2 regions of the Streptomyces sp. MCA2 genome follow, and region 2 is predicted to be linked to the other one. Evidence: riboswitches for the same ligand, from Rfam matches in the RefSeq annotation. Region 2 holds a riboswitch; the other holds the start of a gene.
The links. Region 2 has a riboswitch for glycine ahead of gcvP (aminomethyl-transferring glycine dehydrogenase). Riboswitches for the same ligand answer to the same signal wherever they lie in the genome.
Positions count from the first base shown of each region.

Region 1: linked by a shared signal. The riboswitch ahead of gcvT (glycine cleavage system aminomethyltransferase GcvT) and the one ahead of gcvP (aminomethyl-transferring glycine dehydrogenase) in region 2 are both predicted to bind glycine.

Region 1 is NZ_JAMJFM010000005.1:58,886-62,285, reverse strand. Features, by position in the region: gene M8I34_RS05710 (enhanced serine sensitivity protein SseB) at 1-671, opposite strand, end outside; gene M8I34_RS05705 (AAA family ATPase) at 764-1,486, opposite strand; glycine riboswitch at 1,708-1,803, shown strand; gene gcvT (glycine cleavage system aminomethyltransferase GcvT) at 1,955-3,082, shown strand; gene gcvH (glycine cleavage system protein GcvH) at 3,208-3,400, shown strand, end outside.
Region 2 is NZ_JAMJFM010000031.1:8,946-12,345, forward strand. Features, by position in the region: gene M8I34_RS24355 (DNA polymerase IV) at 17-1,483, shown strand; gene M8I34_RS24360 (PRC-barrel domain-containing protein) at 1,387-1,776, opposite strand; glycine riboswitch at 1,891-1,988, shown strand; gene gcvP (aminomethyl-transferring glycine dehydrogenase) at 2,177-3,400, shown strand, end outside.

The sequences.
Region 1 (3,400 bases), on a different contig from region 2:
CGTCCGAGGGCTGACAGTACCGCCTCGCGGGCAGTGCCGTCGTGCAGTGCCATCACCTCCGCCCCGATCTGCACTCCGACGAACAGTGCGGGCGTGTCGCCCTCGACACTTGCCAGGGCACGCCGGGCAGTCAGGACAATTCCGGCGCCGGAGAACTCCAGTCCGGCGGCGGCCAGGAAGTCCACCGGTTCGTCCTGCCAGTCCGGCTCGAAGAGCCGCACCCGGCCGCCGCTCGGCAGACCGGACGGCTCATGGCGCCCCTCCCGGCACAGTTCGGCCACCGCGGGCGGCGGCAGCGGGACGCCTATCGTGCCGTCGGGGTTGACCACGATGCCGATCTGCGGCGGCAGCCCGCGGGCGAACTCCCGGGCCGGGGCGACGGTGAAGGACAGGTGCGAGCCGACCACCCGCAGGAACTCCTGCTCGGAGCTGTAGACCGGGACATAGGCCGCACCGCCGAGCTCGACCGTGGGCAGATCGAGGCCGCGGGTGCCGGGGCCCGCGCTCTCCGGGCCGCCGCCGTTGGGCAGCGGTACCCACACCCGGCTGCGGCCCAGTACCTCGACGATCCGGCCACCGGCGCCCGGGTGCCCGACCGACGCGGCCAGCACCTCTTCGAGCTCGTTCGCCGGCCATGCCAGCTGCGGTATCCCCTGCTCCGGAAATGTCATGTGTATCCACCCGTTCCCAACCACGCCATCTGGCCAAAGACCCTAGACGAGAAGGCGGGAGGCGGAACCCGGGGGGCGGGATGCCGGTCCGTTCAGTCGAAGCTGACCGTCTCCAGGGCGCTCGCCGCCCGCCGGTCGAGAAGTACCGCCGAGCCGAACCCCTTCGGCAGCCGGGCCGACTCCGCCGCGCCGACCAGCCGGCCCACCGCCCCGCGGTGCCGCGCGAAGGCGTACCCCGACACCCCGCGGCCCCGGGACTCCTGGCCGGACAGCGCCACCTCGGGCGCCACGTCGAGCAGCACCAGATGCAGCCCGCGGCCGCCGCGCGCCGCGGACCGCGCGATCCAGCGGCGCACCCACGCCAGGGTGCCGCAGTCGTGCACCACCACGCTGTCGCCGGAGCGCAGCGCACGGTGCAGCGTCAGATAGTGGGCGGCCCGGACCAGCGGGCGGTAGAGGGCGTACGGCAGCCGGCGCAGCCTGCCCCGTGCCCAGCGCTCGCGGACGTCCTGCGAATCGATGCGGTGCACCGCGGCGCCGTGCGCGTCCAGCGGCGGCACGACACGGTGCATGAGGGTGCTCTTGCCGCTGCCCGGCAGGCCGGAGACCACCACCAGGTCACCGGCCGGAAACCGCAGCTCGGCGGCGCCCCGCGCCCGTCCCCCGCCCCGGAGGTCCACGGCCTCGGCGGCGCGCCCCGGCCGGACCACGGGCCGCGGCGGCCGCCCGGTCCTGGCCATGACCGGCGGCGCCGCCGGCCCGACGTCCGGGGGCGCGACCCCGGAAGTGGCCCCCCATGCCGCTTCGCTGTGCACCGTGATCGTCCTCCCCGTCCGGTTCTGCTCCGGTTCGAGTCCGTCCCCTACCCGCAGAGTGTCAAGAAAAGGTAATGCCCATCAAGGAGATTGTCCGATCTGCCCATGTCACGGGCGGGGCGGCGGCCGGGACTCCTGTATCCGGCGATCCCGTGCAATGATGTGGCCGCCACGTGCACCAGCGCAGCTACTCGTGCACGGCCAACTCCATACCGGCCGCTTGAACCCGCGCGGGAGAGTCCCCGGCCGCCATGGCGGGGCGCCGAAGGAGCAAGTCCTCCCTTGAATCTCTCAGGCCCCTATACCGCGCGGGCGAGGCAGATCTGAAAAGCGAGCCACTGCCCGGCCTACGGGGCGGCTCCACCCAAGGTGCAAACCGGGTCCGTTCGCGCGATCCCGGTGAACCTCTCAGGTTCCGATGACAGATGGGGAGAACGTCTTGTCACCCATGCCTGGGAGCCCAGAACCATGACAGATGCCCCCCGCCGTACCGCGCTGGACGCCACCCATCGCGCGCTCGGTGCCACCATGACCGACTTCGCCGGCTGGGACATGCCGCTCCGCTACAGCAGCGAGCGTGACGAACATGTCGCCGTCCGCACCCGCGCCGGCCTCTTCGACCTCTCCCACATGGGCGAGATCACCGTCACCGGCCCGCAGGCCGCCGACCTCCTCGACTACGCGCTGGTCGGCAACATCGGCGGCGTCAAGACCGGCCGCGCCCGCTACACCATGATCTGCGAGGCCGAGGGCGGCATCCTCGACGACCTGATCGTCTACCGCCTGGCCGACCAGGAGTACATGGTCGTCGCCAACGCCTCCAACGCCCAGGTGGTGCTGGACGCGCTCACCGCGCGCGCGGGCGGCTTCGACGCCGCGATCCGCGACGACCGGGACGCCTACGCACTGCTCGCGGTGCAGGGCCCGGAGTCCCCCGGCATCCTCAAGGCGCTCACCGACGCCGATCTGGACGGTCTCAAGTACTACGCGGGACTGCCCGGCACGGTCGCCGGTGTGGAGGCACTGATCGCCCGTACCGGATACACCGGTGAGGACGGCTTCGAGCTGTTCGTCCGGCCGGCCGACGCGGTCGCCCTCTGGGAGGCGCTGACCGAGGCCGGCAAGGACGCCGGTCTGGTGCCCTGCGGTCTGTCCTGCCGCGACACGCTGCGTCTGGAGGCCGGCATGCCGCTGTACGGGCATGAGCTGACCACCGCGACGACGCCGTTCGACGCGGGCCTGGGCCGGGTCGTGAAGTTCGAGAAGACCTCCAACGGCGGTGACTTCGTGGGCCGCGAGGCGCTGGCGGCGGCCGCCGAGCGCGCCGAGACCCAGCCGCCGCGCAAGCTGGTCGGGCTGGTCGCCGGGGGCCGCCGGGTCCCGCGCGCCGGGTACCCGGTCGTCACGGCCGACGGCACGGTCATCGGTGAGGTCACGTCCGGGGCGCCGTCCCCGACGCTCGGCAAGCCGGTCGCCATCGCCTATGTCGACGCCGCCTACGCCACACCGGGTACCGAGGGTGTCTGTGTGGACATCCGTGGAAGCCATGAGCCGTACGAGGTCACCGCTCTGCCGTTCTACAAGCGGCAGAAGTAACGGTTCGTCCGCGGCGGACCCGGGCAGCGCGCCCGCGCGTCTCACGGTGCAAGACCCTCCCCCTGGCCGTGCCCAGGGGGCGACCCCCTTCACGATCACACCCTCGCGTACAGGAGAATCGAGCCATGAGCAACCCCCAGCAGCTGCGCTACAGCAAGGAGCACGAGTGGCTGTCGGGCGCCGAGGAAGGCGTCTCGACGGTCGGCATCACCGAGCACGCGGCCAACGCGCTCGGCGACGTCGTCTACGTGCAGCTCCCCGAGGTCGGTGCCACGGTCGCGGCGGGCGAGACCTGCGGCGAGCTGGAGTCGACCAAGT
Region 2 (3,400 bases):
GGGCAGCATCGGACATGTGAGACCTGCCCCGACGATCCTGCATCTCGACATGGATGCGTTCTTCGCGGCCGCCGAGCAGGCGGCCAAGCCGAGCCTGCGCGGCAAACCCGTGGTGGTCGGCGGGATCGGGCCGCGCGGAGTGGTCTCCACGGCGTCGTACGAGGCCCGGGTGTTCGGTATCCGCTCCGCGATGCCCACGGCGCAGGCGCGCCGGCTGTGCCCCAACGCCGCCTATCTCACCCCTCGCTTCACGCTTTACCGCCAGGTGAGTGAGGCGGTGATGGAGCTGCTGCACGCGCTGTCGCCGCTCGTGGAGCCGCTGAGCCTGGACGAGGCGTTCGTCGATCTGGAAGCGGGCGGGGTGCCGCCCGAGACGGCCGCCGTGCGGGGCGTGGGGGAGCAGCTGCGCCGCGACATCCGCTCCGCCACGGGCCTGACCGGCTCGGTTGGCCTGGCGGGCGCGAAGTTGCTGGCGAAGATCGCGTCCGAGGCGGCCAAGCCGGACGGCCTGGTGGTGATCGAGCCCGGTACCGAACGGGAGCTGCTGGGGCCGATGACGGTGCGGACGCTGCCCGGGGTGGGGCCCGCGACGGCCGAGACGCTGCGCCGGGCCGGGATCCACACCGTCGCGGAGACCGCGGAGGCCGGTGAGGCCGAGCTGGTGCGGCTGCTGGGCAAGGCGCACGGCGCGGGGCTGTATGCGATGGCGCTGGGCCGGGACGACCGGCCGGTGGTGGCCGAGCGGGACGCGAAGTCCATCTCGGTCGAGGACACCTTCGAGGTCGATCTGACCGACCGGACCCGGGTGCGCAGCGAGGTGCTGCGGCTGGCCGACCGCTGCGTCCAGCGGCTGCGGGCGGCCGGGCGGTCGGGACGGACGGTGGTCATCAAGGTGCGCAACTACGACTTCTCGACGCTGACCCGCTCCGAGACGCTCCGGGGGCCCACCGACGACCCGGCGGTGATACGGGAGGCCGCGGCGCGGCTGCTGGAGATGGTGGACACCACCGGCGGGGTGCGGCTGCTGGGTGTGGGGGTCAGCGGACTGGCCGACTTCACACAGGAGGATCTGTTCGCCCAGGTGGCTACGGAGCGGGAGGCGGAGGAGACCGCGAAGGCCGCGGCGGCCGCGGCGGCGGAGCCGGCCGGCGGGGCGGAGCCGCACGAGGCCGAGGAGGAGCGGCCGCGGCGCTGGCATCCGGGGCTGGACGTGGTGCACGAGGAATTCGGCGCCGGCTGGGTGCAGGGCAGTGGGGTGGGGAGGGTGACCGTACGCTTCGAAACGCCGTGGTCCGCACCGGGAAGGGTGCGGACCTTTGCTGTCGAGGATCCGGCGCTGCGGCCGGGGGAGCCCTTGCCGCTGGTGCGCGGGGGGCCGGCGGACGGTCAGTCGTCCGAGCCGGCGATCTTGCCGAAGTTCTTGTCACCGGAGCCGGGGGAGGACACCGGGTCGGAGGTCGGGGAGGAGATATCCAGTCGGTAGTGGTGATAGAGCTGAAGTTCCTGCTCAGGGGAGAGGTGACGGCCGACGCCGAAGTCGGGCGCATCCTTGATCAACTTGCGGTCGTAAGGAATGTGCAGGCCCTCGCCGACCATCTTGCTGGGTTCGAGGGGGACGAACGCGTCCCGGCTGAAGAGTCCGGTACGCACGGCCGCCCACTCCGGTTCCCCCGTCGCGTCGTCGAGATATACCTCGTCGATCGTGCCTATTTTGGTGCCGTTACGGTCGAACGCTTTGCGGCCGATCAGGCTCCGGGGATCGATATCGGTTTGCACGGCCCCTCCAATTGGTCGCAACTGCCCTCTGACAACTACCAAACGGCACATTTCATGCCCTGGCCACTCGAAGGAGCCTTCGAGAGCGGCGCTGGTAGGCTGGCCAATGGCCGCAGACCCCGTGCGGGAGAGTCCTGTGTCGTTCGCGACCTGGGCGCCGAAGGAGCAAATCCTCCCCGGAATCTCTCAGGCACATGTACCGCATGGGTGAGGTCACTCTGGAAAGCAGGGCGGGCGACGGAAGGCACAGTGCCGGGGCCCCTCCTCACCGACGGTGAAAGCCGGGCCGCCTCGTGCGGGCCGGTGAAACTCTCAGGTTGAGATGACAGAGGGGGAGGCCGTCCGGGCACCCGCGTCGCGGTGCCCCTCGCAGGTCGTACCGACCAGGAGGCCCCCGCAGATGACCACCAATCGCATCTCCTTGACCGAGCTGGAACGGGGCACCCCGTTCGAGCGCCGTCACATCGGTCCCGACCACGAGGCGCAGGCGAAGATGCTCGCGCACGTCGGGTTCGGTTCGCTGGACGAGCTCACCGCCACCGCCGTCCCCGATGTGATCAAGAGCGCGGAGGCGCTCGGCCTGCCGCAGGCCCGTACCGAGGCCGAGGTGCTCCAGGAGCTGCACGGCCTCGCGGACCGTAACCAGGTGCTGGCGTCCATGATCGGACTCGGCTACTACGGCACGTTCACGCCGCCCGTGATCCTGCGCAACGTCATGGAGAACCCGGCCTGGTACACGGCGTACACCCCCTACCAGCCGGAGATCTCGCAGGGCCGCCTCGAGGCGCTGCTGAACTTCCAGACGATGGTCGCCGAGCTGACCGGACTGCCCACCTCCGGCGCCTCCCTGCTGGACGAGGGCACCGCGGCCGCCGAGGCGATGGCCCTCTCCCGCCGGGTCGGCAAGGTCAAGCAGGGCGTCTTCCTGATCGACGCCGACTGCCTGCCGCAGACCACCGCCGTGATCCAGACCCGCGCGGAGCCCACCGGCGTCGAGGTCGTGGTCGCGGACCTGTCCGACGGCATTCCGGCCGAGATCGCCGAGCGCGGGGTGTTCGGCGTGCTGCTCCAGTACCCGGGCGCCTCCGGTGCGGTGAGCGACCCCCGCGCCGTCATCGAGCAGGCCCACGAGCTGGGCGCGATCGTCACCGTCGCCGCCGATCTGCTGGCCCTGACGCTGCTGACCTCGCCCGGTGAGCTCGGCGCGGACATCGCCGTCGGCACCACCCAGCGCTTCGGCGTCCCGATGGGCTTCGGCGGACCGCACGCCGGCTTCATGGCCGTACGCGACCAGTTCGCCCGCAGCCTGCCCGGACGTCTGGTGGGCGTCTCCGTCGACGCCGACGGCAGCAAGGCCTACCGCCTCGCGCTCCAGACCCGTGAGCAGCACATCCGCCGGGAGAAGGCCACCAGCAACATCTGCACGGCGCAGGTGCTGCTCGCCGTCATGGCCGGCATGTACGCGGTCTACCACGGGCCCGAGGGCCTGCGGACGATCGCCCGGCGCACCCACCGCTACGCCGCGGTCCTCGCCGAGGGCCTGCGGGCCGGCGGGGTGGAGATCGTCCACGGCGCGTACTTCGACACGCTGACCGCGCGGGTGCCCGGCCGGGCCGCCGAGGTC